3 regions of the Pseudoxanthomonas putridarboris genome follow, and region 2 is predicted to be linked to each of the others. Evidence: predicted binding sites of a transcription regulator. Region 2 holds the regulator's gene; each other region holds the start of a gene.
What was found. Region 2 encodes FliA, which starts transcription of late flagellar genes. Its sites were predicted from a motif close to TAAAGTTTNNCNNNCNNNGGCCGATAA; they were not measured.
Positions count from the first base shown of each region.

Region 1: a site for FliA is predicted at 2,914-2,940, ahead of motA (flagellar motor stator protein MotA). Genes of this name have one in related genera too.
Region 3: a site for FliA is predicted at 7,292-7,318, ahead of AAD027_RS10745 (methyl-accepting chemotaxis protein). Genes of this name have one in related genera too.

Region 1 covers NZ_JBBWWT010000006.1:7,102-17,185, reverse strand. The annotation lists gene AAD027_RS13295 (DUF3037 domain-containing protein) at 1-77, shown strand, start outside; gene AAD027_RS13290 (DUF4031 domain-containing protein) at 74-388, shown strand; gene AAD027_RS13285 (M56 family metallopeptidase) at 419-2,290, opposite strand; gene AAD027_RS13280 (BlaI/MecI/CopY family transcriptional regulator) at 2,292-2,687, opposite strand; gene motA (flagellar motor stator protein MotA) at 2,972-3,826, shown strand; gene motB (flagellar motor protein MotB) at 3,836-4,837, shown strand; gene AAD027_RS13265 (VOC family protein) at 4,922-5,338, opposite strand; partial or broken gene AAD027_RS13260 (GNAT family N-acetyltransferase) at 5,458-5,831, opposite strand; gene AAD027_RS13255 (hypothetical protein) at 5,962-6,234, opposite strand; gene AAD027_RS13250 (hypothetical protein) at 6,307-6,702, opposite strand; gene AAD027_RS13245 (hypothetical protein) at 7,195-7,407, opposite strand; gene AAD027_RS13240 (nucleotidyltransferase family protein) at 7,562-7,894, opposite strand; gene AAD027_RS13235 (anti-sigma factor family protein) at 8,249-8,995, opposite strand; gene AAD027_RS13230 (RNA polymerase sigma factor) at 8,992-9,504, opposite strand; gene AAD027_RS13225 (catalase family peroxidase) at 9,670-10,084, shown strand, end outside.
Region 2 covers NZ_JBBWWT010000003.1:36,147-46,230, forward strand. The annotation lists gene AAD027_RS07640 (chemotaxis protein CheA) at 1-512, opposite strand, end outside; gene AAD027_RS07645 (protein phosphatase CheZ) at 644-1,252, opposite strand; gene cheY (chemotaxis response regulator CheY) at 1,252-1,632, opposite strand; gene AAD027_RS07655 (RNA polymerase sigma factor FliA) at 1,835-2,584, opposite strand; gene AAD027_RS07660 (MinD/ParA family protein) at 2,581-3,462, opposite strand; gene flhF (flagellar biosynthesis GTPase FlhF) at 3,452-5,170, opposite strand; gene flhA (flagellar biosynthesis protein FlhA) at 5,340-7,385, opposite strand; gene flhB (flagellar biosynthesis protein FlhB) at 7,415-8,545, opposite strand; gene AAD027_RS07680 (DUF885 domain-containing protein) at 8,699-10,084, shown strand, end outside.
Region 3 covers NZ_JBBWWT010000004.1:175,075-185,158, forward strand. The annotation lists gene AAD027_RS10710 (pyrroloquinoline quinone-dependent dehydrogenase) at 1-660, shown strand, start outside; gene AAD027_RS10715 (hypothetical protein) at 827-1,042, opposite strand; gene AAD027_RS10720 (hypothetical protein) at 1,204-1,431, shown strand; gene AAD027_RS10725 (LysR family transcriptional regulator) at 1,595-2,509, opposite strand; gene AAD027_RS10730 (sulfite exporter TauE/SafE family protein) at 2,603-3,349, shown strand; gene AAD027_RS10735 (PaaI family thioesterase) at 3,401-3,892, shown strand; gene AAD027_RS10740 (GFA family protein) at 4,051-4,443, opposite strand; gene AAD027_RS10745 (methyl-accepting chemotaxis protein) at 4,678-7,260, opposite strand; gene AAD027_RS10750 (ABC transporter permease) at 7,506-8,612, opposite strand; gene AAD027_RS10755 (ABC transporter permease) at 8,609-9,793, opposite strand; gene AAD027_RS10760 (HlyD family secretion protein) at 9,778-10,084, opposite strand, start outside.

The sequences.
Region 1 (10,084 bases), on a different contig from region 2:
GCGGCGACCTGCCGGCCACGCTGGAGCGCCTGATGGACCGCATGGTGCGGGTGAAGCCCGCGGCGCCCGCGCCATGAGCGTCTACGTGGACGATGCGATCACGCTGTGGCGTGGCCGCCGCTGGGCCCACATGATGGCCGACACGCTGGGCGAACTGCATGCGATGGCCAAGCGCCTGGGCATTCCAAGGCGTGCGTTCCAGGACAAGGCCAGCGGCGCGCACTACGACCTGACGGTGGAACTGCGCGAGGAGGCGTTGCGCCTGGGCGCGATCGCCATCTCCCGCCACCGCGACCGCGACCAGGTCCGCGCCGTCATCCGCAACGCGCGGGCGCAATGGAGCGGCGCGGGGCGCGGCGAATCCCGGGAACCGGCCACCCCATCGTAGAGCGGAGCCTGCTCCGCCCCGGACTGTCCGTCAGAGCCGCTCCGCCGTACCGGTGCGGATCGCCTCGTCGATGACGCGATCCACTTCGCGCTGCATCGCCTTGGAGGCGGCTTCCTGCTTGCGCGCCAGGGCTTCCTGTTGGCGCGCCAGCGGCTCCTGCTGCCGGGCGAGGGCTTCCTGTTGCTTCGCCAGGACTTCCTGCTCCCTGGACAGCGCTTCCGTCCGGCGCGCGAATTCCTCTTCCTGCGCAGCACGGCCATCGCGCCGCTGGCCCATGGTCGCTTCGGCGCGCTGCACGGACAGCGCCGCGATCTTCATGCCCAGTTCGCCCTGGCGCACGCCCAGTTCGCCCTGCTGCTTGCCCAATGCGCCCTGCTGTTCGCCCAGCGCACCTTGCTCCTGGCCCAGGGCTTCGATCGGCGCGTGCGCGGCCTTCAGGCGTTGCAGGGTCGCGGCATCGCGCACGACGTACTGCTGGCCGTCCTTGCGTATCCACAGCAAAGGCTCACCGCCGCGCTGCAGCTGCTTGACGGTGCGGATGTCGTCGCTGTCGCCGTGCATGGTGACATGCTCTCCGTTGATCAGGATGTAGGAGTCGTCGCCGCGCGAGCTGCTCATGCTCCACATCGCCACGCTGCCTGCGCTCGACAGCGCGAGCGGCGACGGAGGCACGGGCGGGGGAGCAGGCGCGACGGCGGGTGGGACCGGAATGCCCGAGGCCGGCGGCACGGGCGGGATGGGCATGTCGCTGGCGCTGGTCACGCGGATGGGGCCAGGCGCCACGACCGGCGTCGGTGCGACGACGGGATTGGCCTGCGGCGCAACCGCGGGGCGCGCGACCACGGCGGGACGGGCGACCGGCGCCGGTGCGGCGGGCGCGCTGCTGGCCGTCACTCGGTAGGGCAGCGCGCCCAGCAACACGACGCCGATGGTCAGGGTGAGTGCGCTGGCGCGCAGGGGGGAAGCGGTGTGCTGCAACATCAGCAGTCTCCTCTTGAGGATGCGGAAGGTGGGAGAGGCGCCGGCCAGGGCCGGCGCAGGGGTTGGCGCCACGCCCAGCTTCACCAGCAGGCGTCCGTAGTCGTGCGGCGCATGGCGCGGATCGGCCATCACCGCGGCATCGCAGGCGGCTTCGCGGGCGAAGGCGTATTCGCGCACCGCCAGGTGGGCCAGCGGATGGAAGAAGAACAGGTGCTGCGCCAGCGCCGGCAACCAGCCCCACCATAGATCGCGACGCTTGAAGTGGGTCAGTTCGTGGTGCAGGGCCATCCGCAGGTCGCCACCGCTCATGCGCGCCAGTTGCCGCGCCGGCAGCAGCAGCACCGGCCGCCACGGACCCGCCAACTGCGGCGAGTCGATCGCATCGCTGATGCGCAGCGCCGGCAGCCGCACGATGCCGAGTTCCGCGCCCAGGGCCAGGTAGGCCGCTTCCACCGCGGGGATCCGGCAGGCCCGCGACAGCGCGATGGCGCGCCGCAGCCGCATGAAGTCGCGCACGCTGCGCGCCAGCAACAGGCCGACGCCCAGGCACCACGCCAACGCCAGGGTCAATTGCCATGAAACGCCGCTCCACGACGAAACCGCGGCAGGATCGGTCGGCGACGCGATCACGCCGTTGCCTGCGACGGCGGACTGGACCTCGGGTGTCGCCGCGGCCACCTGCGCCATCTGCACGACCGGTGCGGGATCGGCCGGCAACAGCGGCAGGCCGACCGGCGACGGCCACAGCAGACCGATCACCATCTGCGTGGCCACCAGCCACCACAGCCAGCAACGCGTGCCGGCATCCAGCCGCGGCAGATAACGGCACAGCGCCCACACCAGCGCGCCCAGCACCAGCGCCTGCGCGCTGGCGGCCAGCAGTCGCGACAACAGCAGATCAGCCCATGCGAACACGTCCATGTCAGCTCTCCTTCCGCTTGGACTGCAGGTTGGCGACCAGCGCTTCCAGTTCGGCCAGTTCGTCGTCGCTGACCTCGGTGCGCTCGGACATCCACGCCACGAACGGCGACAGCGAGCCTTGCAGAGTCTTCTCGACGAAGCTGCCCACCGCATGCCGCATCACGTCGCCGGACTGCGCCACCGGCGCGTAGCGGTAGACGCCACCCACCTGCCGGCGGCGCAGGTAGGCCTTGGCGCGCAACCGTTCCATCATGGTCAGCACGGTGGAGCGCGCCAGCCCGCGCGGCTCGCCGAAGGCGGCGGCGACTTCGCCCACGCTGGCGTCGCCGTGTTCGGACAGGTGCTGCAGCAGCGCCAGTTCCTGGTCACCGATGGACTTGCGGGGTTTTTCGGCCATGGACCATCTCGGGTTGCCTACACATGTAGTCAACATGCCCGTGACGACAGTTGTAGTCAAGCCTGCCGGAAGTCATTCCCCGCGCCATTCCGACGAACGGCGCCCCATGCCGTCGGCGGCCAGTCCCTCGCCGGGCCGGCCGGTACGGCTGGCCGCGATGCAGCACCCGCATCAATGCGCAGCCGAGGGCGCAGGGCGGCTGGCCGAATGGCGCCAGCCGCGCCGCTCAAGTAACCGGCCGCCGGGCCGATGCTGTGGAGACCCCACTGCCTGTCCGCGCCACCATGCTCATCATCGTTGGTTTCATCGTCGTGATCCTCAGCGTGCTGGGCGGCTACCTGGGCTCGCACGGCAAGCTGGGCGCGCTGTGGCAGCCGTTCGAGCTGGTCATCATCGGCGGCGCCGCGCTGGGCGCGTTCCTGACCAGCAATCCGATGAAGGTGGTGAAGGGCACGCTTTCCGCCACGCTGTCCGTCTTCAAGGGCGCCAAGTACAAGTCGTCCGACTACCTGGACGTGCTGACGCTGATCCACGAGATGCTCAACAAGGCGCGCCGCGACGGCTTCATGTCGCTGGAAGAACACATCGAGAACCCGGCCAACAGCGCGCTGTTCGCCAAGTATCCCAAGGTGCTGGCCGACCACCACCTGCTCGACTTCCTGACCGAATGCCTGCGCCTGATGGTGGGCAGCAACATCGAGCCGCACGAGCTGGAACCGCTGCTGGAACTGGAGCTGGAGAAGCACCACCACGAAGCGATGGCGCCGGCGCATGCGCTGGCCAAGGTGTCCGACGGCCTGCCCGGCTTCGGCATCGTCGCCGCGGTGCTGGGCATCATCGTCACCATGGGCTCGATCGGCGGCGATATCGCCGCGGTCGGCGCGCACGTGGCCGCCGCGCTGGTAGGCACCTTCCTGGGCATCCTGCTGGCGTACGGTTTCGTCTCGCCGCTGGCCGCCGCCATCGAGGCGCAGGTGGAGCAGGACAGCCGCATGTACGAATCGGTGAAGACCGCGCTGCTGGCCTGCCTGCGCGGCTACAACCCGGCGGTGGCGCTGGAGTTCGCGCGCAAGACCCTGCCTTCCGACGTGCGCCCGCCGTTCGCCCAGTTCGAGGCGCACCTCAAGGCCAACAAGTAAGCCACGGCGATGAGCGAACAGCGCCCCACCATCATCGTCCGCCGGGTCAAGAAGGTCGCCCGAGGCGGCCACCATGGCGGCTCGTGGAAAGTGGCCTACGCCGACTTCGTCACCGCGATGATGGCGTTCTTCCTGGTGATGTGGCTGATGGGCGCCACCACCAACAAGGAACGCGCGGCGATCTCGGAATACTTCCGCAATCCCAGCCCGCTGACCGGCAAGAGCTTCTCGCCCGCGCCCGGACCCGCCGGGCCCGGCGGCGCCAGCACGTCGATGATCAAGCTGGGCGGCACGATGGACATCCCGCGCGGCGATGCCAACGATCCGTTCGCCAGGCCGCCGGCCGATGCGCAGGCATTGTCGGAGCAGCAACAGAAGGCGCAGGAGAAGCAGCGGCTGGAAACGCTGATGCAGGCGCTGGAGGAAGCCATCGGCAAGAGCCAGGCGCTGGAACCGTTCAAGGACCAGCTGCTGCTGGACCTGACGCCCGAAGGCCTGCGCATCCAGATCGTCGACCAGCAGAACCGGCCGATGTTCGATCTCGGTAGCACCACGCTGAAGCCCTACACCCAGGCCATCCTGGCCGAGCTGGCGGGCTTCATCAACCAGGTTCCCAACCGCGTCAGCATCACCGGCCACACCGACATCACCGCCTACGCCGGCAACCGCGGCTACACCAACTGGGAACTCAGCGCCGAACGCGCCAACGCCGCGCGCCGCGCCCTGGTCGCCGGCGGCATGCACGAGGACAAGGTCTCGCGCGTCGTGGGATTGTCGTCGTCGGTGCTGTTCGACAAGCAGAATCCGCAGAACCCCATCAACCGCCGCATCAGCATCGTGGTAATGACCCGCGCCGCCGAGGCCGAGGCCGCGGGCGAAGGCAGCCTGCTGGCCCTGGGCAAGCCACGGGCGGATGCGGATGCCGCGCTGCCGTCGCCGGAAGCGCCGGCCACCGCCGCGGTCGTACCGGCGGCGCCGTCGATCCAGCCGGTCGTCTCGCCTCCCCGATGACCGATGTCGCCCGGCCTTTCCCTGTCGGCGAACGGGGGCGGCCGGAATCGACATCGCGCGCCCCATCCATGACGCGCGGATGCGTCAGGCGCTCGACCCCTTCAGCTCGATGGTGTTGCCGTCGGGATCATGCAAGTACAGCGACAGGCCGTCCCCTTCCGCGCCGAAGTTGACCTCCGCCGGCCCGGTCGGCGCGATGCCGAACCGCGCCAGATGCGCGACCAGCGCCGCTTCGTCGAACGGCTCCACGCGCAGGCACACATGATCGACGTTGCGCCCTTCGCTGCCCGCGGGCGCACCGCCGCGCGCACCCAGCCTCCCGTCCACGCCGACCAGGTCGATCATCGACGCGCCGGCCCGCAGATGCACCAGGCCCAGGTGGTCGCGGCGCCGCTCCACGGGGCAACCCAGCACGTCGCCATAGAATGCGATGCTGCGTTCCAGCTCGCGCACGCGCAGGACGAGATGGTCGATGCGCTGGATGTCGAATGGCCGTGTCATTTCCCGGTTCCTCGATGGGGGTATCTATCCCCTGCGACGAATGGCCACTGCCGGATTCGACATGCATCGCAGCCCGTTCCCGAATGATCCACCGACCTGCAGCCGCCGATGCGGCGGATTCACGTGATGTCGATGTCGAAATGCATGACGTCCTCGCACGTGCCGAGCCTGGCATACAGCGCGATGGCCGGATCGTCGCCATGGTCGGCCTGCACGCAGATCACGCAGGCGCTCCGTCCGACGCCGATCTTCCGGAGTTGCTCGATCATCTCGGTCGCGATTCCCTTCCGGTGATGCGCTTCGGCCACGGCCAGGTCGTAGATGTAGATCCCGCTGCGCGCCTGCTCGAACTTGGGCAGCACGTAGGCGACGATGCCCCCGACCACGTCGCCGCCGTCCAGCGCCACCAGCGCGATGAAGGTGTCGCTGTCCAGCAGACGCTGGAATACACCTCGTCCGGCTGCGCGCGGATGTAGGCATCCACCTGGTCGAAGGCGGCGCGAACATCGTCAGCATGTCGCGCATCAGCGCGATGTCGCGGGAGCGAGAGCATGCGCGGTGATCATCGGGCGATATAAGGCTGGTCCAGCGCACAGCCGGCACCGCAGTGGCCTACGCCCGGATCAGGCCGGAAATTTCATCCACTTGGCCGCAGCCAGCATGACGGCTATCAGCGCAATGCGGCTGGCGAGAGCAAACCTGGCCCACTGGTCGTCCGGTGTCCTTGCGAAGGACAAGAATACGAACATCAAAGGTGCAAGCAGGTCCATGGCCAGTTCCAACGGGTGCCATGGCACCCAAGCCTGGCCGACGATCGCGCAGATGGCGGCGCAGGCGAGGAATGCAAGGCGTGCCCAAGCGGGGAATGCCTTTACGGGTTTCAAGGTTTCGCTCATGGGGCAAACACCTTTATCAAGCTGACCGGCGAAGCGGCTTCGGCTTGAATGAATTGTTGGGCCCCGTGGCCACTAGTCTTTCTCAGCCTTCCGCATTGCTGCCGCCACAAGACGAAGGCTGAGCAAGAACGCCATCGAAGCAGCAGCGAGTGCCACGCCAATAATGACAATCACAAACAGTGGAGCTTCGCCCTGAAGATACACTTGAAGGTGGGCGAAGAATGCAACGTATGCGAGGCATGCGGCAAACCCCCAGGCGCCGCAGAGCAGGCCAGAAGCCGACGATGGCCGGACTCGGAGTGAGACCGTTCCCGAGTAGACCAAGAGCCCCACGGTCACGTAATCGACAAGGAGCAACGGAAGAAACTGACCAAACTGGATGTGATAGAGCGTTTCCAGCAAGAAGTGCACGCCTGCCCCGACAAGCGAGAACCACGCGAGAGCAGTTTCCAGCCTTCTCGTATCCATGATGTCCACCTCAGGGGCCTAACGCCTGAATCAGGCCGCGCCGCGAAGCGGCGTCGCATCGATACGTCGTGCGACATAACTGACTCCGATATTCGCGAGCGCAATTCCCTACCAAGCTAATCTTACGCCTGAACTAAGTCGCGCCTCAAAGCGACGTCGGCTTGAATGAATTGTCAGGTGTCATTGTCACGAGACTTTATGGCTTTGAGCCTGCGGCGACGCACTATCCAAATGACTATTGCAAGCGAGAGCAATCCAACGTATGGCCCAAACCGGCTTATGAGCAGGCCAACGGAAGAACCAAGCCTGTGGCCCAAGCTATAGCCGGCCTCATAGGAGCCTGAACTAGCGATTGCCAGAACAGGAGCAAGGAGTGCAGTGGCAAGAAGTGCCAGTACGGCTATTTTTCTCATGGGCATCCCTCACTCTCCATATGATGTCTAACGCCTGAATCGAACCGCGCCGCGAAGCGACGTCAGCTTGAATGAACTGTCAGGCGGCACCTGACTTGCTACCACCCGCAATGTGCCAGATGACTCCTATAACCAAACCAATGATACCTATGCCGAATGCGACCGCAGCGGAGGTGGGTGTCTTTCCGCTGAGGTAGTAGATGCCAATGCCGATAGCTGCAGCAACTCCCAGAGGAATCACGATCCTACGAACAAAAAACAGCTCTAAGAAGTCAGCGAGATCTAAAGCCACTATGGGTTCTCCTGCCGCCCAAAGCCTGAATTAAGCCGACCGGCGAAGCCGGTTCGGCTTGAATGAATTGTTAGGCCTCTCGCTTGGTATAGACGAGTTGACTAGACCGAGCAAGTGCCTGATGAATTGTAGGAGTTTCCTCGCCACGATATTGCTAAAGATCGATGGTGAACGGCAGAAGAGCGGCTAGTTCCTCCTCCCAACCGTCGGCATCAAACATCCAGGTTGCGAGGCCGCCGCTCTCGTCCATGCCGTTGGCAGCGGTCAAGTCCAGTTGAATCGCAATGTCTAGATCGCTATCGGCGCGGTGATCTCCACGGGCGCGGCTGCCAAAAATCCACAACCGGGCGACTAGCGGCTTGTTTGCTGCCCAGTCTGAAAGAGATTGGCGAACATCCGTAATGTCCATGAGAGGCCTAACTACTTCATAGACCCCGAATCCGGGGCGTTGCACCGTATGGTTGAGCGAGGCAAGGAGGTGCGTCAAGGAAAAACCCTTCCTGTACCAAGCCCTTGCACGACCCTCAAGGGAGAGCGATACGGATGGGCCAGCTTGCAATTCGTCGTGGTCGAGGGCTTATGAGTCACCCCCAGGGATATGGGTGTAATGGAGGCGGCGGGCAGCGCCTGACAGGCCGGTTGATGGGTGGTTTTCCCACACATCCCAGAACTTCCGGGGACACGACCCGCTGCATTTCAACCATCGGTCTTGCGGGACACGCGCTGACGTCAAGAAGAAGGACCACTGCTCACGCGGGACACAGCGCCCCGGGCAACAAATGCTCTACTGCTGCTGACTACCGTCTTCGGGCCAAAGGAGGGGAACGGAAGAGTCTCGCGGTCAACCGCCCGAGCGCACCAAGGGTGCGACGCCGCGCGCACGGGGATCGAAGCGGGAGCCGACCACGGCGATGGCGGTGTCGCCCTGAGCCCAGTACTGCGCCAGCAGTCCGCCGTCGTTGCGCGCGCCTTCGCGCATGCGCTGCGTGCGCGGCCTGAGGTAGACGCCCAGCGTTCCGCCCTGCCCATCCACATAGACCAGCATCGCCGCCGCGCCTTCGGGCGTGGAGAGCACGCGGGCGCCGTACAGTGCGTAGCCTTGCGCGCTCAGGTCAGGAATCCGCCCGGCCTCGTCGAAGTGACGCGACAGCCAGTCCTGCAGTCCGCCGATGCGATCGCCCTCGAAATCCATCGACACCGGCTGGCTCGCGAACATGCGATACGCCGTCACCGCGTCGGCCATCGGCAGGTTGTCGCCGGCCGTTTGCGTACCCCGCAGTTGCCAGCCGCCCAGTCCGCCCAGCCCCAGCGCGAGTACCAGCACTGCGGCCTGCGCCAGACGGGTGCGCCGTTGCGCACGCAGTCGCTGCCGTATCCGGACCGGATCCAGCCACGGCGCGTCGGGCAGCGCAGCGGTATGGCCCCAGGTCGAGCGCAACTGATCGGCATCGCGCTTCCACGCCCGCACCTTCGCGCCCTCGTCGGGATGGGCGGCCAGCCAAGCGTCCACGGCCGCGCGCTCCGCGTCGGGCAATTGGCCGTCCACATAGGCATGCAGGCGATCCGGATCCATCGGGGAATGACTCATTTCAGTATCCGCAGGCGGGGAGTGGCCGCGTGGCCGTCGGTGTGCTGGCGCAGCTTCTCGCGGGCGCGTGCCAACCGCGACATCACGGTGCCGATGGGCACGCCCAGCGTGTCGGCGGCTTCGCGGTAGCTGAAGCCTTCCACACCGACCAGCATCAGCAGCGCGCGCTGTTCGTCGGGCAGGTGGGCGAACGCGGCCAGCGCGTCGCGTCCTTCGTTGACCCGCTCGGCCGAGGGTGCATGCGCCTCCTGCGCCAGCCCCACCCGCTCCAGCAGGTGCGTCCAGCGCCTGGCGCGGCGCCGCTCGTCGATGAACTGCCGGTACAGGATGGAGAACAGCCAGGGTTGCAGCGCCTGCTGCGTATGCCGCGACGGCCACCCGCGCAGCGCGCGTTCCAGCGTGGCCTGCACCAGATCGTCCGCCGCGCTGCCGTCGCCGCACAGCGAGCGCGCGAACTGGCGCAGACGCGGGATGAGCGCGCGCAGGCGGTCTTCGTCCTGGTCATCCATGGCGCAGGCTCGGCGAGGGAACGGGAAACGGGTTCATGCGGGTGGGACGTCCGGGAGCGGGGATTATTCCCCTGTCGGCGCCAGCGCGGCGTTATCGCCGGCACGGCACGGGAATAATGCGCCGGTCCGTTCGTCTTACGGGGGTTCCTGCCCACACGAGCCACGATGAACGCCTCCGACCCACGCCCCGCGCCGACGCCGGCCGATCCGCCCCCGGCGCCGCCTGCTCCGCATCGCCCCCGCCCCTGGCTGGCCTTGGCCGGCATCGGCGCCATCGCCTGCACGGCGGCCGCCGCCTTCGCCTGGACCGCCGGCTGGCTGGGCGGCGACCGCCTGACCGCGCAGGGTATGACCAACGCGATCGAAGCCACGGGCGCGGACCATCCTGGCTTCCGCCGCGCGCACGCCAAGGGCGTGTGCGTCAGCGGCACGTTCCAGGCCAGCGCGCAGGCCGAGGCGCTGTCCAGCGCACCGACGTTCTCGGGCGCGGCGCTGCCGGTGCTGGGCCGGCTGTCCATCGGCGGCGGCGATCCCCACGGCGCGGACAACAGCGCGCGCGTGCGCAGCCTGGCGCTGCGGA
Region 2 (10,084 bases):
GATGGCGCTTTCGCCGTCGGCGGGGCGCCGCCGTGCAACTGGTCCAGCAAGGCCTCGAATTCGTCGTCGCTGATCAGGTCGCCGCCGGCGGACGATGCGGCGGCGGGCGCGGAGGCTTTCGCGGGCGCGGCGACGACGTGCATGTCGAACTGTTCGATCAGCGTGGCCGGCGCGTGCGGCGGTTCCTCGCCCGCGCCCACGGCGTCGAGTTGCTGCTGCAGGTAGTCCAGCGACTGCTGCGCGGCGTCGAAGTGGTGCGGTTCCAGCGTGGCCTGGCCGGCGCGCACCATGCCCAGGGCCTCCTCGGCGGCATGGCACAGGTTGACCATGGCCTGGATGCCGAGGAAGCCGGCGCCGCCCTTGAGCGTGTGGAAGCCGCGGAACACCGCGTTCAACTGCGCGCCGTCGGCCGGGTCCTGTTCCAGCGCGACCAACTGCTCGCCCAGGCGATCGAGGATTTCCTGGGCTTCGATCAGGAAGTCGGCTGCGATTTCGGGGGTGACGGCGGACATGGATGGGCGCGGGGATTCGGGATTCGTGATTGGGGATTCGTTGGAAGCAAGGTGCGTGAGCCGGCGACTCGATGAAGCGGGAGCAACGGGCGTGTTGCGAATCCCGACTCCCCAATCCCGAATCCCGGCCTTTACAGGCCCAGCCCGGAGAGCAGGTCGTCGGCGTCGTCCTGCGAGAACGCATTGCGGTCAAGACCGGCAACGGCCGGGCCGGCGAGTTCTGAAGTCTTTTTCTGTTCCGGCGGCAGTCCCAGCGCGCCGAAGCCTTCGTGCACGCGGCGCACGATGCCGGCGACGCGGCGGATGATCTGGCCGGTGAGGTCCTGGTAGCTCTGCGCCAGCGCCATGTCCGACAGGCCCTTGCCGATCCGGTCGACCAGCACGGCCTGTTCGGGCAACAGGGCGGTGTGCTTGAGTTCGTTGGCGTAGCCGCGGCACTGCTCGGCCAGGTCCAGCGTGGTGTGGCTGGCCTGTTCGGTCATCGCGACGACGTGGTCCAGGCGCGCGCAGGCGTCGTCCAGCTCGCCGGCGTCGGTGGGCGGCAGTTCGCCCAGCGTCTGCGCCAGTTCGCGGGCCAGCCGGCCCAGGCCCTGCATCATCGGCTGAGTGCGCCAGGCGGCGATGGCGTCCAGTTCGCGGCGCCAGCCGGCTTCGTCGCCCTGTTCCAGCGCGTCGAGCGCGTGCTGCAGTCTTTCCACCAGCGCGGCTCGCGCGCCGGTGGCATCGGCGACGGCGTTCATCAGGCAGCCGCTCCCAGGCGTTCGAAGATCTTGCCCAGCTTCTCTTCCAGCGTCTGCGCGGTGAACGGCTTGATGATGTAGCCGTTCACGCCGGCCTGCGCGGCTTCGATGATCTGCTCGCGCTTGGCCTCGGCGGTCACCATCAGCACCGGCAGGGTCTTGTAGCGATCGTCGGCGCGGATGGCCCTGAGCAGTTCGATGCCGGTCATGCCGGGCATGTTCCAGTCGGTGACCACGAAGTCGAAACTGCCCTGGCCCAGCGCGGTCAGCGCGCTGTTGCCGTCCTCGGCCTCGGCGGTGTTGGTGTAGCCCAGGTCGTTGAGCAGGTTCTTGATGATGCGACGCATGGTGGAGAAGTCGTCCACGATCAGGATGCGCATGTTCTTGTTGGCGGTCACGGGTGCTCCGGTGCGGCGTGGACGGTGGGTCTTGTGGCGGTATCGGCCGGCGGGAGGAAATGTTTAGGGGCAGGAGGGGCCGGAGCCGGATTGGGCTGTAGGAGCGGGCCATGCCCGCGATGCTCTTGCGTGATCGGGTCGAAGAGCATCGCGCCCATGGGGCGCTCCTACGGGACCGGCACCCTCACTCGTCTTCCAGCCCCGCATCCGCTTTCTCGAACACCTGCAGGCGGCCGCGCAGGCGGACCATGGCCTGGCCGTGGATCTGGCACACGCGCGATTCGCTGACGCCCAGCACGGCGCCGATCTCCTTCAGGTTCAGTTCCTGTTCGTAGTACATGGACAGCACCAGTTGCTCGCGCTCGGGCAACTGACCGATGGCCTTGACCAGTTGCTGGCGGAACTCGCCGCGCTCCAGGTTCTGCTGCGGCGATGGGCCGCCGGTGCGCGAGGTGTTGGGTTCGCCGTGGTCGTCGATGTGCGATTCCAGGCTCAGCACCTGGCCGCGCGCGGCGTCCTCCATCAGCCGCAGGTATTCCGGCAGCGGCATCTCCATGGCGGCGGCCACTTCGGTGGCGATGGCGGCGCGGCCGGTGCGCTGTTCGATCTCGCGCACGGTGGCGGCGGCCTGGCGCGCGCGGCGGTGGACCGAGCGCGGCACCCAGTCGCCGCGGCGGATCTCGTCGATCATCGAGCCGCGGATGCGGATGGAGGCGTAAGTCTCGAACGAGGCGCCCTGTTCGGCGTCGTAGCTGCGCGAGGCTTCGATCAGGCCGATCATGCCGGCCTGGATCAGGTCGTCGATCTCCACGCTGGCCGGCAGGCGCGCCGCCAGGTGGTGGGCGATGCGGCGCACCAGGTCCGAATGCTGGGCGACGAAGTCGGTGGCGGTGCTGCGTTGCACGGCGCGGTATTGGGCGGCGGCGGTGTTCATGCGGCCACCCCGCGCGGCGAGATCAGGCGTTCGACGAAGAACTCGACGTTGCCGCGCGCGCCGGCCGGCGGCTGCCAGCGGGCGGCCGTGCGGGCGATCTCGGCGATGGCGCGCGCCGACGGGCTGCCCGGGTAGGCCTTCACGACGGCCTGCTGGCGCTGCACGGCGCGGCGCAGCCAGTCGTCCTGCGGCACCGCGCCCAGGTAGTGCAGGGCGACGTCGCCGAGGAAGCGCTCGCACACGCGCGCCAGCTTCTCGTACAGCTTGCGGCCCTCGTTGGGGTCGCGGACCATGTTGGCGATGACGTGCACGCGGTCCAGGCCGCGTTCGCGCGCCAGCACCTTGATCAGCGCGTAGGCGTCGGTGATCGAGGCGGGTTCGTCGCAGACCACCACCACGGTGTCCTGCGCGGCCTGGCAGAAGGTCAGCACGCTGTCGGTGATGCCGGCGGCGGTGTCCACCACCATCACGTCCAGGGCGCGCTGCAGTTCGGAGAACACGTTGACCAGGCCGACGTGCTCGGCCGGCGAGAGTTCGGCCATGTGCCGGAAACCCGACGAGGCCGGCACGATCAGCACGCCCTCGGGGCCTTCGACCAGCACGTCATCCAGCTGGCAGCGGCCGGCCACCAGGTCGGCCAGGGTGAACTTGGGCGACAGGCCCAGCAGCACGTCCACGTTGGCCAGGCCCAGGTCGGCGTCCATCAGCAGCGTGCGCTTGCCCTGTTCGGCCAGCGAGACGGCGAGGTTCACCGACACGTTGGTCTTGCCCACGCCGCCCTTGCCGCCGGTGATGGCGATGACGCGCACCGGGTGGAAGGCCCCCGGCAGCGGTGGCGTGTTGCGCGGATTGGTCTGCAGCAGGTGATCAGGCGACATGGCTGGCCTCGGGAGAGCAGGGTTCATCGGCTTCGCGGCGCAACTGGTCCAGGCGCAGCACGAGGTGCGCGCTGTTGGCGCGATGCAGGTCGTCCGGCACGCGCTGGCCGTCGGTCACCCAGGCCATCGGCAACTGGTGGTCCACGACCACCGACAGCGCGCTGCCGAGGCGACCGGTCTCGTCAAGCTTGGTCAGCACCACGCCCTGCGGTTGCACGCTGCTGAAGCGGCGGACCACTTCGTCCAGGTCGCCGAAATGCGAGTTGGCCGGCAGCACCAGCAGGGTCTTGACCTGTCCGGACGCGCGCAGCCAGTTGAGCTGGCCGACCAGGTTGCGGTCGCGCTGGCCCAGGCCGGCGGTGTCGATCAGCACCAGCTTGTAGTCGCGCAGGCGGTGCAGCACCTGCGCCAGGCTTTCGGCGCTGTCGGCCTCGTGCACGGCGATGCCCAGCCGGCGGCCGTAGCCATGGAGTTGTTCGCGGCCGCCGACGCGCACGGTGTCGGTGGTGACCAGCGCCACGTCGCGGGCGTTGTGGCGCTCGGCGAAGCAGGCGGCCAGCTTGGCGATGGTGGTGGTCTTGCCGGCGCCGGTCGGGCCGACCAGGGCGATCACGCCGCCGGTTTCCAGCGGATCGGTGTCGGTGACCGGCAGCTTCTTCGACAGCAGGCCCAGCATCAGGCCGCGGCCGCGGTGGGCTTCGGTGTCGGCGGGAATCTGCAACGCGATGTCGCGGGTGATGCCGGCGTCGAAGCCGTAGTCCTCCATCAGTTCCATCGCCTGCATGCGCACCGGCGAACCGCGCAGGCGTTCGTCGGTGAGGCGGTGCATCTCGCGTTCGATCATCTCGCGCATCGAGGCCAGCTCGCTGCGCATCTGCACCAGTTGCTCGTCGCTCTCGCGCGCCTGGCTGGCGTTGTCGGCGACCACGGTCAGGGTCGGCACGATGACGGCGGAAGGCGTGGGCACCTGGCCGGCGACCGGCGCCGCCGGCGGGTGGGCATGCAGCGCGGCGACGTTGTCGACCGGCTCCGGGATCGCGACCGGGGGTGCGATGGCGGGCAGCAGGGCGTCGAAATCGAGGGCGTCGCTGGCGTCGCGCCTGGTCGCGGCGTCCGCGCGCGGCGCGGCTTCGACGACCGTTTCCCGCTTGATGGCGGCCGGCGCCTGGATGACCGGTTCGTTGGCCGGTTCGTTGGCGGGCAGCGGCGGCAGGCATGCGGCCAGCTTGGCGGCGAACGACGGGGGTTCGATCATCGGCGCGGCCGGGCGGTTTGCGGGGATTCGCGCGGTGGGCGCGGATTCCTGCGCGCGCGGCGGTTCCTGCGCCGGCGGGGCGATGTCCGTGCCCTGCGTGGCCTGCGGCGGATTGCCCTGGCGACGCGAAAGGAAATAGCTGGCGGCCTCTTCGGCCGGCGACGGCGCGGCGGCGTTCCTGGCGGTGCTGCGCGTGCCATCCACCGCCGTCCTGTGGGACGCTTGGGCGGGCGACGGGTCCAGCAGCGGATGCAGCGCGGGCGCCGGCGCGGCGGGGCGCATGGCGTCCAGCGTGCGCTGCACCAGCGCCTCGTCGTAGTTGCTGGCGGCGACGATTTCCACGCCGTCCTCGGTCACCCGGTTGGACAGGATGACCGCATCCGGCCCGTGTTCCTGCCGGACCATCGCGAAGGCGGTGCGCATGTCGGCGGCGACGAAGCGTTTGATTTTCATTTTGAAGGGCCGGGATTCGTGATTCGGGATTGGGGATTGGTAACAGCGCAAGCGGTACGTCCTATTCGTCGAGGCCTTTTCGATGTCGTCGCCAATTTCATTCCTGCTCTCTCCGCTTGAAGGGAACCGCTCTTGCGAATCCCCAATCTCGAATCCCGAATCCCGGCTCTCAACTGATCGTCCCCACCAGCTTGAGCCGCTTGTCCTCCGGCACCTCGCTGTAGGCCAGCACCGACAGTGCGGGGACGCTGTGGCGGACCAGGCGGGCGAGGGCGGCGCGGACCGATCCCGGTACCAGCACCACCGCGGGCTCGCTGCGGGCTTCCTGCTTGGTCACCACGTCGGACAGGCTCTGGTGCAGGCGTTCCGCCAGCCCCGGTTCCAGTGCCGCGCCGGTTCCCTGCGTGCTGTCCTGCAAGACGCGTTCCAGATTCGGCGCCAAGGTGTAGACGGGCAGCTCCGGCGCCATGCCGGAGATCTCCTGCACGATGAAGCGGCCCAGCGAGGTGCGCACCGCCGCCGTCAGCGCGGCCGGGTCGGTGTTCTGCGGGGCGAATTCGACCAGCGCCTCGACGATGCGGCGCAACTGGCGGATCGGCACGCGCTCGATCAGCAGGTTCTGCAGCACGCGCACCACGGTGGCCAGCGGCAGCGCCTTGGGCGTCAGGTCCTCGACCAGCTTGGGCGCGCTGCGTCCCAGCGTGGCCAGCAGCTGCTGCACCTCCTCGTGGCCCAGCAGTTCCGGCGCGTGCTCGCGGACCAGGTGCGACAGGTGCGTGGCGACCACGGTGGCCGGATCGACCACGGTGTAGCCCAGCGATTCGGCGGTGGCCTTCTGGTGGGGCTGGATCCACACGGCGTCCAGCCCGAAGGCCGGGTCCTTGCCGGGGATGCCGTCGATGGGGCCGAACGCGCCGCCCGGGTCCAGCGCCAGTTCGCGGTCGGGATGGATCTCGGCCGAGGCCACCGGCACGCCGTGCACCAGCAGGCGGTAGCCGTTGGACGGCAGCTCCAGGTTGTCGCGGATGTGCACCGGCGGGATCAGGAAGCCCAGGTCCTGGGTCAGCTTGCGGCGCACGGCCTTGATCCGCGACATCAGTTCGCCGCCCTGGTTCTTGTCCACCAGCGGGATCAGCCGGTAGCCCACTTCCAGGCCCAGCGGGTCCACCGGGCGCAGTTCGTCCCAGGTCAGTTCGGCATTGCGGTCGGGCGTGCCGGGGGCGGGCAGGGCGGCCGTGTCGCTCGTGGCTTCCGGCCCGGCCTGGGTCTTCTTCCACATTTTCCAGGCGAGGTAGCCCAGCGCCGCGGCCAGCGTCAAAAAGGCGACGTTGGGCATGCCGGGCACCAGCCCGACCAGGCCCAGCACGCCGGCGGCCACCGCCAGCGCGCGGTGCTGGCCGAAGGCCTGGCCCATCACCGCCTGGCCCATGTCCTGCGAACGCGAGGCGCGGGTGACCAGCATGGCCACGGACGAGGAGACCAGCAGCGCCGGCAGCTGGGCGACCAGGCCGTCGCCGATCGACAGCAGGGTGTACGTGGCGGCGGCATCGGCGGCCGGCATGCCGTGCTGGAACATGCCCACGGCGAAGCCGCCGACCAGGTTGATGAACAGGATCAGGATGCCGGCGATGGCGTCGCCGCGGATGAACTTGTTGGCGCCGTCCATCGCGCCGTAGAAGTCGGCTTCCTCGCGCACTTCCTCGCGGCGGGCCTTGGCTTCCTCGCGGGACAGGATGCCGGCGTTGAGGTCGGCGTCGATGGCCATCTGCTTGCCGGGCATCGCGTCCAGGATGAAGCGCGCCGACACTTCCGAGATGCGCCCGGCGCCCTTGGTGATCACCACGAAGTTGATGATGGTCAGGATGGCGAACACCACGATGCCGACGGCGTAGTTGCCGCCCACCACGAACTCGCCGAACGCGGCGATGACCTTGCCGGCGGCCTCGTGGCCGTCCTGGCCGTTGAGCAGGATGACGCGGGTGGACGCCACGTTCAGCGCCAGCCGCAGCATCGTGGTCATCAGCAGCACGATGGGGAAGATGGTGAAGTCCAGCGGCCGCTTCACGTAGACCACGGCCAGCAGCACCACCAGCGAGATGGCGATGTTGAAGCTGAAGAGCGCGTCCAGCACCGGCGGCGCCAGCGGCACGACGACCATGGCCAGCAGCGCCAGCACGACCAGCGGCGCGCCCAGGCCGTGCTTCAGCATGTCCATCAGGCGGGCCGTGGTGGTCGGCTGGGCGCTCATGCCTTGCCCCCGTGCTCATCCACGTCCACCGCCGGCAGGTCCGGCAACGCCGCCTGGCCGATGCGCCAGGCGCGCAACTGGTACACGTAGGACAGGATCTGGGCAACGGCGGCGTACAGTCTCACGGGGATCTCCCGGCCAATCTGCCCTTCGCGATACAAGGCGCGTGCCAAAGGCGGCGCCGAGACGATGGCGATGCGGTGGGCGTCGGCCACTTCGCGGATGCGCTGGGCCATCTCGTCCACGCCCTTGGCGACCACCGTGGGCGCGCCCATCTGGCCGCTCTCGTACTTCAGCGCGACGGCGTAGTGGGTCGGGTTGACCACGATCACGTCGGCGGTGGGCACGTCCTCCATCATCCGGCGCTGCGACAACTGGTGCTGCAACTGGCGGATGCGGCCCTTCACCTCCGGCCGGCCCTCGCTTTCCTTCATCTCCTCGCGCAGTTCCTGGCGGGTCATCTTCAGCTTCCGCTTCCAGTTCCACTTCTGGTACGGCGCGTCGATGGCGGCCAGCAGGATCAGCGCACCGGTGGTGGCCAGCAGCAGGGTGCTGGTGAAGCCCAGCCCGCTGCGCACCGCCTGCTCCAGCGGCATGGTCATCAACTCGCGCAGCGGGTTGAGCCCCAGCCTGATGCACAGCGTCGCCGCGCCGCCGACCAGCACCACGCGCAGCAGCGACTTGAGCAGTTCGGCGACGCTTTCGGGGCCGTACAGCCGCTTGATGCCGGCCATCGGGCTGAGCCGCTTGAAGTCGGGCATCAGCGATTTCTGCGAGAAGCGCAGGCCGCCCATCAGCGCCGGGCCGGCGATGCCGGCCAGCACGCAGACCAGGGCGATGGGCGAGACGACCGCCAGCAGCTTCAGCAGCAGCAGGCCGACGTGGCCGAACAACTGGTCGGGCTGGCGCATCAGGCCCGGCTCGGGGCTCAGCGCGACCTTCATCCAGCCCAGCGCATTGCGGCCCAGCAGCGGCGCCATGGCGATGATCGACAGCACGCCCGCGCCGAACACCGCCGCCGTCGCCAGCTCGCGCGAACGCGGGATGTTGCCCTGTTCGCGGGCATCGCGGAGCCGTTTCTCGGTGGGAAGTTCTGTGCGTTCGCCGCTTTCGTCCTGCTCGGCCATGACGTTGTTCCGACGGGGTCGGACGGGGCCGTGCAAGAGTTGTTCCGAAGTCCGGCTTCCCATGCGCCGGGGCGGCGCAGCGCGACTGCCGTCTCACCCGTGACGGCCCGCATGCGGCGACAATCCCGCCTCTCGTCATGGCCAGGAGGCCCGATGCCGCGGATTGCCCGGAAACTGTTGGCGGCAGCGAGCCTGTTGTTCGCCGCGACGACGATGGCGCAGCCGCCCGCCGCCGACGGCCTGAACGCGGTGATGGATGCGCAGTTCCAGCGCGCGGTGGCCGCGGACCCCGAACTGGCGAGCTTGATCGGGGCGGGCACCGACGACAGCAACGGGCGCCTGACCGACATCTCGCTGGCCCAGCGCGAGGCGTTGCGCGCGCAGATGCGTACCTTCCTGGCGGAGATCGACGCGTTCGACCGCGACCGCCTGCACGGCCAGGAACGCTGGAGCCACGATACCGGCCGCTGGTTCTACCAACGCCAGCTGGAACTGCTGTCGTTCGACTGGGCGCCGGCCTGGATGCAACTGTCGGCCGGTCCCTACGCCGTGGACCACCTGTTCGGCATGGCCACCATGCTGCCGCGCACGCTGGATGCCAACCACGCCGTCGTCGACGAGGCGGGGGCGCGCCAGTACATCCGCCGGCTGCATGCCGCCGGCATCAAGCTGGACCAGTTGAAGGCCAACTTCGACATGCAGGCCGCGCAGGGCGTGGTGCCGCCGCGGGTGGCGCTGGAAGGGGCCGCGCAGCAGATCGGCGAACTGATCCGGCCGCCGGCCGCCGAGAGCGTCTTCGTGCAGTCGCTGGCGCGCAAGCTGGACAAGGTGGAGGACCTGGACCCCGCGCTGCGCGAACGCCTGCTGTCCGAAGCGACCGCCGCCGTGGAGGACGACGTCGATCCCGCCTACGCGCACCTGCTGGCGCGGTTGGAACAGGCCATCGCCTCGCAACCGCACAGCCGTGGCCTGTGGGTGCTGCCGCAGGGCGATGCGTACTACGCGGCCGCGCTGCGCTGGTACACCAGCACCGACATGCCGCCGGAAGAGGTGCATGCCGTGGGCCTGGCGGAAGTGGCGCGCATCGAACAGGCCATGGATCAGCGCCTGCGCGAGATCGGCCTGGCCGAAGGCTCGCTGGTCGAGCGGATCGAAGCCTTGAACCAGGATCCGCGCCGCCGCTACGAGGACTCGGAAGCGGGACGCGAGGCGCTGCTGGCGGACGTGCGCACGCTGCTGGACCGCGCCGATGCGAAATTCCCGACCCTTTTCACTCGCCTGCCGACGCAGCCGCTGGACGTGCGGCGCGTGCCGGAGTACGCGCAGGACGGCGCGCCCGGCGCCTATTACACGCAGCCCGCGCAGGATGGTTCCCGCCCCGGCATCTTCTTCCTCAACCTGGGCACGATGGACTTGAACTGGTGGACGCTGCCGACCCTGGCCTACCACGAAGGCGCGCCCGGCCATCACTTCCAGGTTTCGCTGTCGCAGGGCCTCACCGACCTGCCCATCCTGCGCCGCACGCTGAATCCCAGCGCC
Region 3 (10,084 bases), on a different contig from region 2:
CCGATGCAGGTGGCACTGATCCCGCGTGCGCAATTCGACTGGGACGATCGCAAGCACCACCCGCATCAGGAGTTCAACAGCATGGAAGGCACCGCCTATGGGATGCGCCGCGGCACGCTGGCGTCGTCGAAAGGCGCGCCGTGCATCAAACCGCCGTGGGGCCGCCTGGTGGCGGTCGACCTGCGTACCCGCAAGGTGGCGTGGGAACGCCCGCTGGGCACGCTGGAAGAAGAACTGCCCTGGCTGCCGCTGGAGGTCGGGATGCCGCTGCTGGGCGGCGCGGTGACCACCGCCAGCGGCCTGACCTTCATCGGGGCTTCCGCGGATGCCCGCCTGCGCGCACTCGACAGCGCCAGCGGGAAGACCCTGTGGCAAGCCAAGCTGCCCGCCGGCGGCCAGGCGACACCGTCGGTATACGCGGTGGCCGGCCGCCAATACGTGGCGATCGCCGCAGGCGGACGCGAGGGGCTGGGGCCGATGGGCGACTACGTGATCGCCTACACCCTCGACGGCGAGGGCGAAGAAGTGGTGTTCCAGCATGGCGTCGCGGTGCGCATGGCGATACTGGGCGCGGCCATGCTGGGATTGCTGGCCGGCTGCACCGTGCTGTGGCGTCTGTGGCGCCGGCGCCGTCGGAATCGCGCGGTACGTCCAGGGTGAACGGCATGGCCCCCGGGTGCAGGAGCGGGCTGCGCACGCCACGGCGAGAATCATCGGCCGATTCGCCCGGCCTGAACGACGTGGGCGGAGTTGCGACCACATCAGTCCGAGCTGACGAATTTCTCCGCAAGGCCATGCCCGGCTTCGACCCAAGGCTTCACAGCCACTACAACAATCCAGTCCCGGCAATCGCTGCGCGGCCAAGCCGCACGCCGGCTTCATGAGCATCGTTGAAACTGCGATAGTGCTCGAAATCGGTTCCGCTATCGCGCGCCGGGATGGACGCCCATCGCAGCGTAAACAGCCTGTGTTCCCATTGCCTGACCGACACTTCGAATTCCTTGCCAAGGAACTTGCAGAGGGTGGTGGTTTCAGAGTTCATGAGGATGCAGACTCCTGAGCGCAACCCGACCATAGGCGGGTACCCCTGAACGAGACCCGTTGCAAAGATGAACGCACCATGCCACTGCGCCCGGGCGACCCTCTTTCGCAGCTCCGCGATTGATAACACCAGGCTCACGGCAACCGGACCAGTCTGCCCGTATGAAAACGACCAGGCTTCTGCTGGATTCAGTGCTTTTTGCCCTCGAGGTCGACCTGCCCACAATGCTGGAGCGCACGCCCGATGCGGATCGAATGCAGGCGTTTGCAGTGATCGCCGCCATGATCAGTGAGTCCGCGCGGCTGGAAGACCGCGCCCACATCTGGAAATGGCTACAGCGTATCCGCATGGATCTGGTCAATCGCGTCCCATCCGCGAAGCCCCGATAGGCCCAGTACGGCGCATTGTTGCCTTGATGTCCGCTTCTGGCCCTGGATTCAGCGATAACCGACACGTTGCCGATACGATCCCCTCCCGGCAAAGCGGCCGCAGGAACCTCGCGGGCACGCCGCTTTCGCGATCATGGAATGCCTGTCGGGATTTCCCACGCGACTATCGCGCGCGCGATCCTTCGCCAGGACGCGGCAAGGCCCCCAGATGCTGGAACAGGCTGCGCATGGTCGGCGAGAGCCCACTCCATTTCCGGTAACACAGGCAAAGACTCCGGCGTGCCCAGCCATCGGTCAGGGCGATCGCGTGATAGGCATGGCGGCGCCGGAGCCGGCTGGCGGCAGTGGCCGGCAGGATTCCCACGCCGATACCGTGCGACACCATCTCGCACACGCCTTCGAAGGTCTTCATGCGGATGCGCATCGCAAGCACACGTCCAGCGGCGCGCGCGTGTTCTTCGATGTGCTCCTGAAGCGCGTTTCCCGGCGCCAGTCCGACGAAGGGCTCGCCCAGCACATCGCCGAATCGTACGGCGCCGCCCGTCGCAAGCCTGTGCCCGGCGGGCACGATCAGGGAAAGGTGGTCCTTGGCCACGGGCTGCAGATGCAGTCCGCCCGACTCCACCGCATTGGACACGATGCCGGCCTCCACGAGTCCGCCCTCGATGCTTTTGACGATTTCCGCACTGGTGCGTTCCCGCAACTCGACGCGGAGGCGCGGGCGGCGGGCGAGCCATGGCGCGAGCCTGCGGGGCAGGAACTCCGTCAATGCCGCGGTATTGGCGTAGAGATGGAGGGTGCCCCGGTTCCCCGCGGCGAAGTCCCGCAACTCGCCCTTCAACAACGCCTGCTGCCGGAGAATCAAACGCGCGTGGTGCGCCAACGCTTCCCCGGCCTCGGTCGTCGCCACGCCGCGATGGCGACGCTCCAACAGCGGAGTGCCGGCATCGGCTTCGATGTTCCGCAAGCGTTCGCTGGCCGACGCCAGCGCCAGGTTCGCCGCCGCCGCGCCGCGCGTGATGCTGCCGGCGTCCACGATGCAGAGGAAAAGACGCAGATCCGCTAGATCGAGTCGCATGGCCTCGGCGCTCCTGTCTGGCTTCGGAATATCCGAAGTGTGGGGCAAGGAATCCGCATTGTGCCCGTGTGCCGTGCCGGTTCCAATGCGGGCATGGATATGCCTGGGTTCCCGGTGTGGATCATCGTCTCGACGTTCCTGATCGCAGGCTTGGTCAAGGGCGCGACCGGCATGGGCCTGCCCACCATCGCCATGGGACTGCTCGGCGCCCTCATGCCGCCGGTCGCGGCGGCAACGATGCTGGTGGTTCCTTCGTTCGTCACCAATGCCTGGCAGTTGGCATCCGGGCCGGCCGCCGTGGGCCTGGTGCGGCGACTGTGGCCGATGATGCTGGGCATCGTGATGGGCACCGTCGCTGGATCCGCGCTGCTGGTCAGGATGGATCCGCTGTGGACGGGCCTGGCCTTGGGCGTCGCCCTGATGGGCCACGCCGGCTACGCCCTGGCTTCGCCTTCGGCATCGGTTCCGCGCCGGTCCGAGCCTTGGCTGTCCCCGGTCGTCGGACTCGTCACCGGAGCGATCAGCGGCGCCACGGGCGTGTTCGTGATGCCCGCCGTGCCTTATCTGCAGTCGCTGCGTCTGGACAAGGACGAACTGGTGCAGGCGCTCGGCCTGTCTTTTACGGTCTCCACCGTCGCACTGGCCACCGGCCTGTGGGGCCACGGCGCTTTTCGACCCGGGCAACTGGGACTGTCCGCCCTGGCCGTCGTGCCGGCGTTGGCCGGCATGTGGGTGGGGCAAAGGATCCGGGCACGGATCAGCCAGGTCGTCTTTCGGCGGTGTTTCCTGCTGCTCCTGTTCGTGCTCGGGTCGGAACTGGCTTTACGCCCCCTGTTCTGAACAGTCGGGCGCTTCCGCGGTCGCGTACCGCATCCTCGATAGGAGTCGGACTTGAACATTCCAGGAACCACCCGTCGTTTGCCCGTGCTGGAGTACTTGCGGCGCCATGTCTCGGGTTCCCTCTCCCCGGGCGACACGACCCATATGCGGTATCCCACGGCGATCTCCGAACTGCTGGGCTTTCGCATCGTTGCGGCAGGAGAGGCCATGGCGACCATCGAACTGGAGACCGACCCGCGGCTTCATGGCAACCAGCAGGGAACGGTGCATGGCGGTCTTCTTTGCGAGCTGGCCGATGCGGCGATCGGAACGGCTCATTCAACGCTGATCGGCGAGGACGAGAGCTTTGCCAGTATCGACCTGAAGGCCGTCTTCCTGCGCCCCGTCTGGCAATCCCGTCTGCGCGCCCATGCATGGGCGGAACACCGGGGCAGGACCCTCAGTCATTATCGATGCGAGATCATGCGCGAAGACGGCAAGGCCGTGGCGAGGATGGACAGCACGCTGATGACTTTGCGGGGAAGCGACGCGAAGGGGCGCTGACCGGCGAAGATCCATCGGATATTCCTCCGAACCGGAACCACCCGGGATCGATCGGCACCGAGGGATGGGCTTCCATGCAGGGCGTCGTGGACAAGCCGCATGATCCCAAGACCCGCCTACCAGATAGTCAAACGGTGCCGCCCCACGATTCGTGCGATCTACTCCTCAAAGCGACTGGTGGCGTCGCGATCGCGGTCGTATCGTCTCGTCAGCGGAAACGGCGGCAACCAGGACTCGCGACGGACGATCCAGCTTTCGTAGGTTGGCACCAGTTGGTCGGGGGCATCCAGGGATCCCAGGTTCACTTCGATTTCGTCTGCGGTGCGTGCGAAAACCGACGAGCCGCAGCGGGGACAGAAAAACCTTCCGGCGTAATCGCGTGTTTCGCCATCGATGGCCACCGCATCCTGAGGGAACACCGCGGAAGCATGGAAAAGGGCGCCATGATGCTTGCGGCAGTCCAGACAGTGGCAAAGGCCGACCCGGTATGGGAGTCCCGACGCCACGATTCGGACGTTGCCGCACAGGCAACCACCCGTGAATCGGCTCATGCTGCGTCTCCTCTGCAATCGGGTGGGCGGAATGTTTACAACCAACGGCATTGTCGTTGCAATTGCCCGCCGTGATGGCGATGGTGTCCGGTAAAGTCTCCTGCAGGGGGCGGCCTGCGTATCCGGGCCTCCGGGCCGTCACCGCTTGGCAATTCATTCAAGCCGAACCCGCTTCGCGGGTCGGTTTGATTCAGGAGTCGATGTTCGCATTGGGCTGGAAGCGGGCACCTGCCGTCATGCCGTCATGCGTCTCCGGTATTTCCCAACAGGCTCGCGATGCTCCCGCACAAATGCGGAAACCGCGCGTTCAAGCGCCAACGCCTCCGTTTCGAGGCTTCGCGCCGCCGCGTTGGCTTCTTCCACCAGCGCGGCGTTCTGCTGGGTGGTCTCGTCCATCTGGGTGATGGTCTGGTTGACCTGCTCGATGCCGGCGGACTGCTCCTGCGAGGCAGCGCTGATCTCGGCCATGATGTCGGTCACCCGCTGCACCGAGGCGACGATCTCGCCCATGGTGGTGCCGGCCTGGTTGACCAGCCTGGAGCCGTCGGCGACCTTGTCCACCGAGGTCTCGATCAGGCCCTTGATCTCCTTGGCGGCGTTGGCCGAACGCTGGGCCAGGGTGCGTACTTCCGAGGCGACCACGGCAAAGCCCCGGCCCTGTTCGCCGGCGCGGGCGGCTTCCACCGCCGCATTCAAGGCCAGGATATTGGTCTGGAAGGCGATGCCGTCGATGACGGAGATGATCTCGGCGATCTTGCGGGAGGACTGCTCGATGTCGCGCATGGTGACGACGACCTGGCCGACGACCTCGCCGCCCTGGGAGGCGACGCCGGCGGCGCCGATGGCGAGCTGGTTGGCTTGGCGGGCGGATTCGGCGTTCTGACGGACGGTGGAGGTCAGTTCCTCCATGGAGGCGGCGGTTTCCTCCAGGTTGGCGGCCTGCTGCTCGGTGCGGCGGGAGAGGTCGCTATTACCCGAGGCGATCTCGCCGGCGGCGGTGTTGATGGAGGTGGAGGCGTCCTGGATACGGCCGACGATGTCGGTGAGCTGGGCGACGGTGGCGTTGGCGTCGTCGCGCATGCGGGCGAACACGCCGTGGAAGTCGCCTTCCATCCGCGCGGTCAGGTCGCCCTGCGACAGCGACGCCAGCACGACCTGCAGGCTGGCCAGATTGCCCTGGAAGGTGTCCAGCAGGCGGTTGATGCTGGCCGCCAGCGTCCTGAGGAATCCTTCCTTGCCGGACGCATCGATGCGCACGCCCAGGTTGCCCAGCGCAGCGGCGTCGACCAGCGCGGCTATCTCGTGTTCCACGATGGTCTCCAACGCCCGGCTTCGCCATTCGACCGCCGCGCCCAAGCGCTGGCCGTCGACCACGATCGGATTCACCGCCAACTGGTAGCGCGTGTCGTGGTAAGCGATGTCCCGCTCGAATGCCGCCGCCTCCGCGGCCAGCACAGACGATACCTCCGCGAAAGCAGGGTGAAACTGTTCGGCGGGCAAGCCGACCAGTGTGGCGTCGCCCAAGACCAGATCCTTGCGCAGCGATGCGTTGGCATAGGCGACCCGCCCTTCCATGTCCAGCATCATCAACCCCGTCTGCGCACTTTCGAGCGCCTGGCGCACCTGCTGGTTCTCGCGCGCAACAGCGCGCTCGGCCTGCGTGCGATCGCGCAGGCGGCCCTGCATGTGCATCAACCGTTCGGCCAGGTGGCCGATCTCGTCATGCGGGTTGTGCACCTCGATCACCGCATCCAGCCGGTCGTCGGCGACTTCCTGCGCGAAACGCAGCGTGGCTTCGATCGGCTTCCTGACGGCCTTCGACACCATCAGCAGGGCGGTGATCAGCACCCCCGAGACCAGCACCAGCGTCAGAGCGAAAATGACGTCCATCCATCGCGCCTCGTCCCGCTGGCGCGCGCGAGCAGCCGCCAGCGCCTGGGCCTGGGTCCGGTCCAGTTCTTCCAGCGCCGGCGTGATGGCCTGCGCGGTCTGCTCCAGCGCCCCGGCCTCGAGGTCGAGCCCGACCCGCGCGGCGGTGTAGGCCAACAAGGCGCCCTGGTAGGCATCCATCTTCTGCCGCAATTCTTCCTGCATGGAGACCGGCAGGCCGCGGCTGCCCAACGAAAGATCGAACGGCAGCTTCGCTTCGCTGACCTGGTCGGCATGGCTGGAATCGCCCGTCAGCAGGAACTGGCTTTCGCTGCGGCGCATCTTCTGCAGCAGGCCCGCCAGCACGGCGTCCTCCTGCGCATCGACCGTCTCCTCGAGCGCGCGCCCGGCACTTTCCAGCTGGCTCAGCAGGCCGGCATCGTCGCTGCCCATCTCGTCCACCCGTTGGTTCAGGGAAGCGATGCCGTCGGCGAATTCGTCGACACGCACCATCACGCCGGCCAGCGACTCCGTGCTTTCCTGCGCGTTGGCGCGATCGCGCAGGTCCGCGACGGTGGCTTGCAACCGGGTCTGCGCGCTACCCAGCGCCGCCCTGTCTTCCGAGCGAAGCGTGGCCGCATAGATCGTCTGCAGGCGACGCGCCTCGGCAATCTGTTGGGCCAGTGTCCCGGTCAGTGCTGCATATTCGCGATGCACGGCGAAGGCCTCGGCCGCCCGTTCCGTACCCACGCTCGCGCGCCAGTACGCAAGCGCGATGAACGACAGGCCCACCGCCGACACGAGCAGGCTGGCATGGATCTTCTGGCGGATGGTCATGCGCGCCAGGCGGCCGGAGCCGAACAGGTGCCCCATGCGTCCGCCCAGTTGGCGGAACACGGAACGGGAGCCGGCGGTGAGATGCTTCAGATCGTGGGGGATGGCCGGCATGGCATGCGTCCAGACAAAAAACGACGCAGCTATATCGGCACGGTTTCAGGGAACTTTAGGGTGTGTCCGCCTGATCTCCCGCGAGCCGCCGGGCGGCCTCCGCAGGGTTCGCCATTTCTAATGGCTGTTTGCTACACCGTCGTGACACGCGTCGATCCACTGTCGTGCGACGGAGGCAGCTCTGTCATGAGGGGCGAGTGCCCTCGCCTCTTCTTGCGACGTCCACGTCTGGCGGAAAACGAACATCATGCCCGGCTTCTGAAGCGCCACATCGCCAGTCCAGCATAGATGACGACAAGCGCCAGCAGGTTGACCGCCTGCGGTGCGGTCTCGGACACGGACGCCCCCATCTGGTTGAGCTGCACCATGGCGGTGATGCCTGGCGTGGTCGGCAGCAGCTTGGCGGCCCACGCCAGGACCGGCGGCGTCGAGGTGATGGGCCATGACAGGTTGGCCAGGAAGAACAGGACCAGCGAAGAGGCGGTGATGTACTGGAATGCCCTCTCGCGGCTGACGAAGAAGCTGCCCAGGAACATCGCGAACAGGACGGTGGCGGCAAGGAACAGGCTGCCGACCAGCAGCAGGCCGGGCAGGTTGCCGCCACGGGGATAGTCCTGCACCCAGGAGGTGATGCCGCTGTACAGGAAAAGACCGAACAATCCCACGCAGAAGAACGCCGTACCCATTCCCGCCAACTGCGCAGCGCCCATCCGGACCCGCGAGCCGGTGTCACGGCGACGGCCGCCCAGAATGACGGCGATGCCTATCAGCAGCGTCTGGTGCACGATCAGTTCGGCCACCCCCGGCACTATCGCGCTGCCGTATCCCTCGCGCGTATTGAACAAGGGCCTGGCCACCAGCCGATAGGGCGCGTGCGCAGGCGCCCCGGCGAACATGGCCTGCTTGCGCGCGGCCTCGGGGGCGAACCCGGCGACGGCATCCCCCAGGCCGGCCAGGACCGTGCTGGCGCGGCTGAGATAGGCGCCATTGCCCTGGATGGCGACATGCCCGGTGCCGCCGCGCAGGATATCGCGCTGCAGGCCCGCCGGGATCCACAGGACTCCCTCCACCTGCCCGGCTGCGATCATCCGATGGGCCTCGTCCATCGTCGGAACCTGCGCGCGCAGATGGACCGCGCGTACGCCCTGGACGCGTCGGACGAGGTCCCGGCTCAGCGGACTGTGGTCGTCGTCGACCACCACGACCGGCAGATTGCTGGCGACCTGATGCCGATACGCGCTGGGATAGAACACCGAGTACAGAATGACCGCACCGATCATCGTGACCACCGCGTAGCGCTCGGCGAACAACGTGCGCAACGTATCGCGGACGGCGGCGAGGAACACGCTCATGGCCCTGGCACCGGCTCTTCGATTGTCCGGTGTGCGAGCAACCAGGCCCCGATGCCGCCCGGGACCAGGCAGAACAGCAGCAGGCGCACCATCGGCCACAGCGATTCCGCAGGCGGGACTCCGGCATACGCTTGCTCGGCCTGCAGCTGTATGTAGGCGGTCAACGGCAGCAATGCGCTCCATGCCCGCGTGAAGACGGGCGCATCGACCACGGGAAACGTCGCGGCGGAGAACGCCATCGCGGTACCCACGTACAGCCCCACCAGGGACAGCGACGTGCCCATGTCGCGCGTCGCACCGACGAACAGCAGTGCGATGCCCGCGCAGGCGGCGTACAGCAGGCACTGCCCGGCCACCAGCATCCACGCGCTGCCGTCGATGCCGCCCGCGCCCGCCTGCGCCAGGTATGCCAGCCCCATCACGCCATGGAAGGCGAAAATCGCGATGTACGGCACCAGCTTGCCCACCAGTGCGGCCGCCGGATGCCCGCTATCCGACAACCATGCAACGAGGCTGCCGTCGCGTACTTCCCGCCCCAGCGCGCCGGTCATGGCCAGGCACGCCACCAGCGACAGGATCGCCGGAAACAGGATGCCGAGCAGGAAGCGTTCGAAACTGCGCGGAGCATTGAAAAGGATGCTGGCGTGCACCGCCACCGGCGGAGCGCGCACGATGGCGGGGCCGGATCGCAGGGCGACCTGTTCCTGTGTCGCGCGCCGGTTGAAGGCCGCCACGGCCTCGGCGATGTCGCGGGCACTGCCTTGGCCGGCGGTCAGGTAGCTGGCGTTGTAATAACCGAACACCGTGCCCGTGCCCAGCTTTTCCTGGTCGCGGGCCATGCCGTCCGGCACCAGCACCACGGCGTATACGTGCAGGCTGCGTACCGCCGACCACGCGTCCTCCAGCGTGTCGGGTTGCAGGGCGACGCTCAGGTTGGGGCTGGCATCCAGGTGCCGCAACAGCGAACGGCTGGCCGCGCTGCGGTCCAGGTCCACCACGGCGATCGGCAGTTCGCGGATGACGGCGCTGGCGAGCAGCCACGCCAGTATCGCCAGCAGCAGCAACGGGAACACCGTGATCAATGCCAGGTCCGCGGGACTGCCGCGCAGGAATCGCAGCTCGCGCCGCAAGGCATTTCCCATCGCCCTGCGCGCGTCCGCGGCGTTCACGACTGCGGCCACGGGAACAACACGCTCATGCCGGGACGGAAATCCGCCACGCGCTGGACCGGTCGCACCCGCACTTCGAAGCTCTTGACGTCGTAACCGCTGGACTGGCGCGTGGCTCGCCAGGTGGCGTAGTCGCCGGCGGGACTGATGAAGTAGACCTCGAACTCCACCGCCTCAAGGCCCAGGGCAGGAATGTCGCCGTGCAGCCGTTTGCCCATGCTCATGCCCTTGAACTGATCCTCGCGCAGGTTCAGCGACACCCACATCCGCTCCAGGTCCACCAGGGTGAAGACGGGGAAGCCC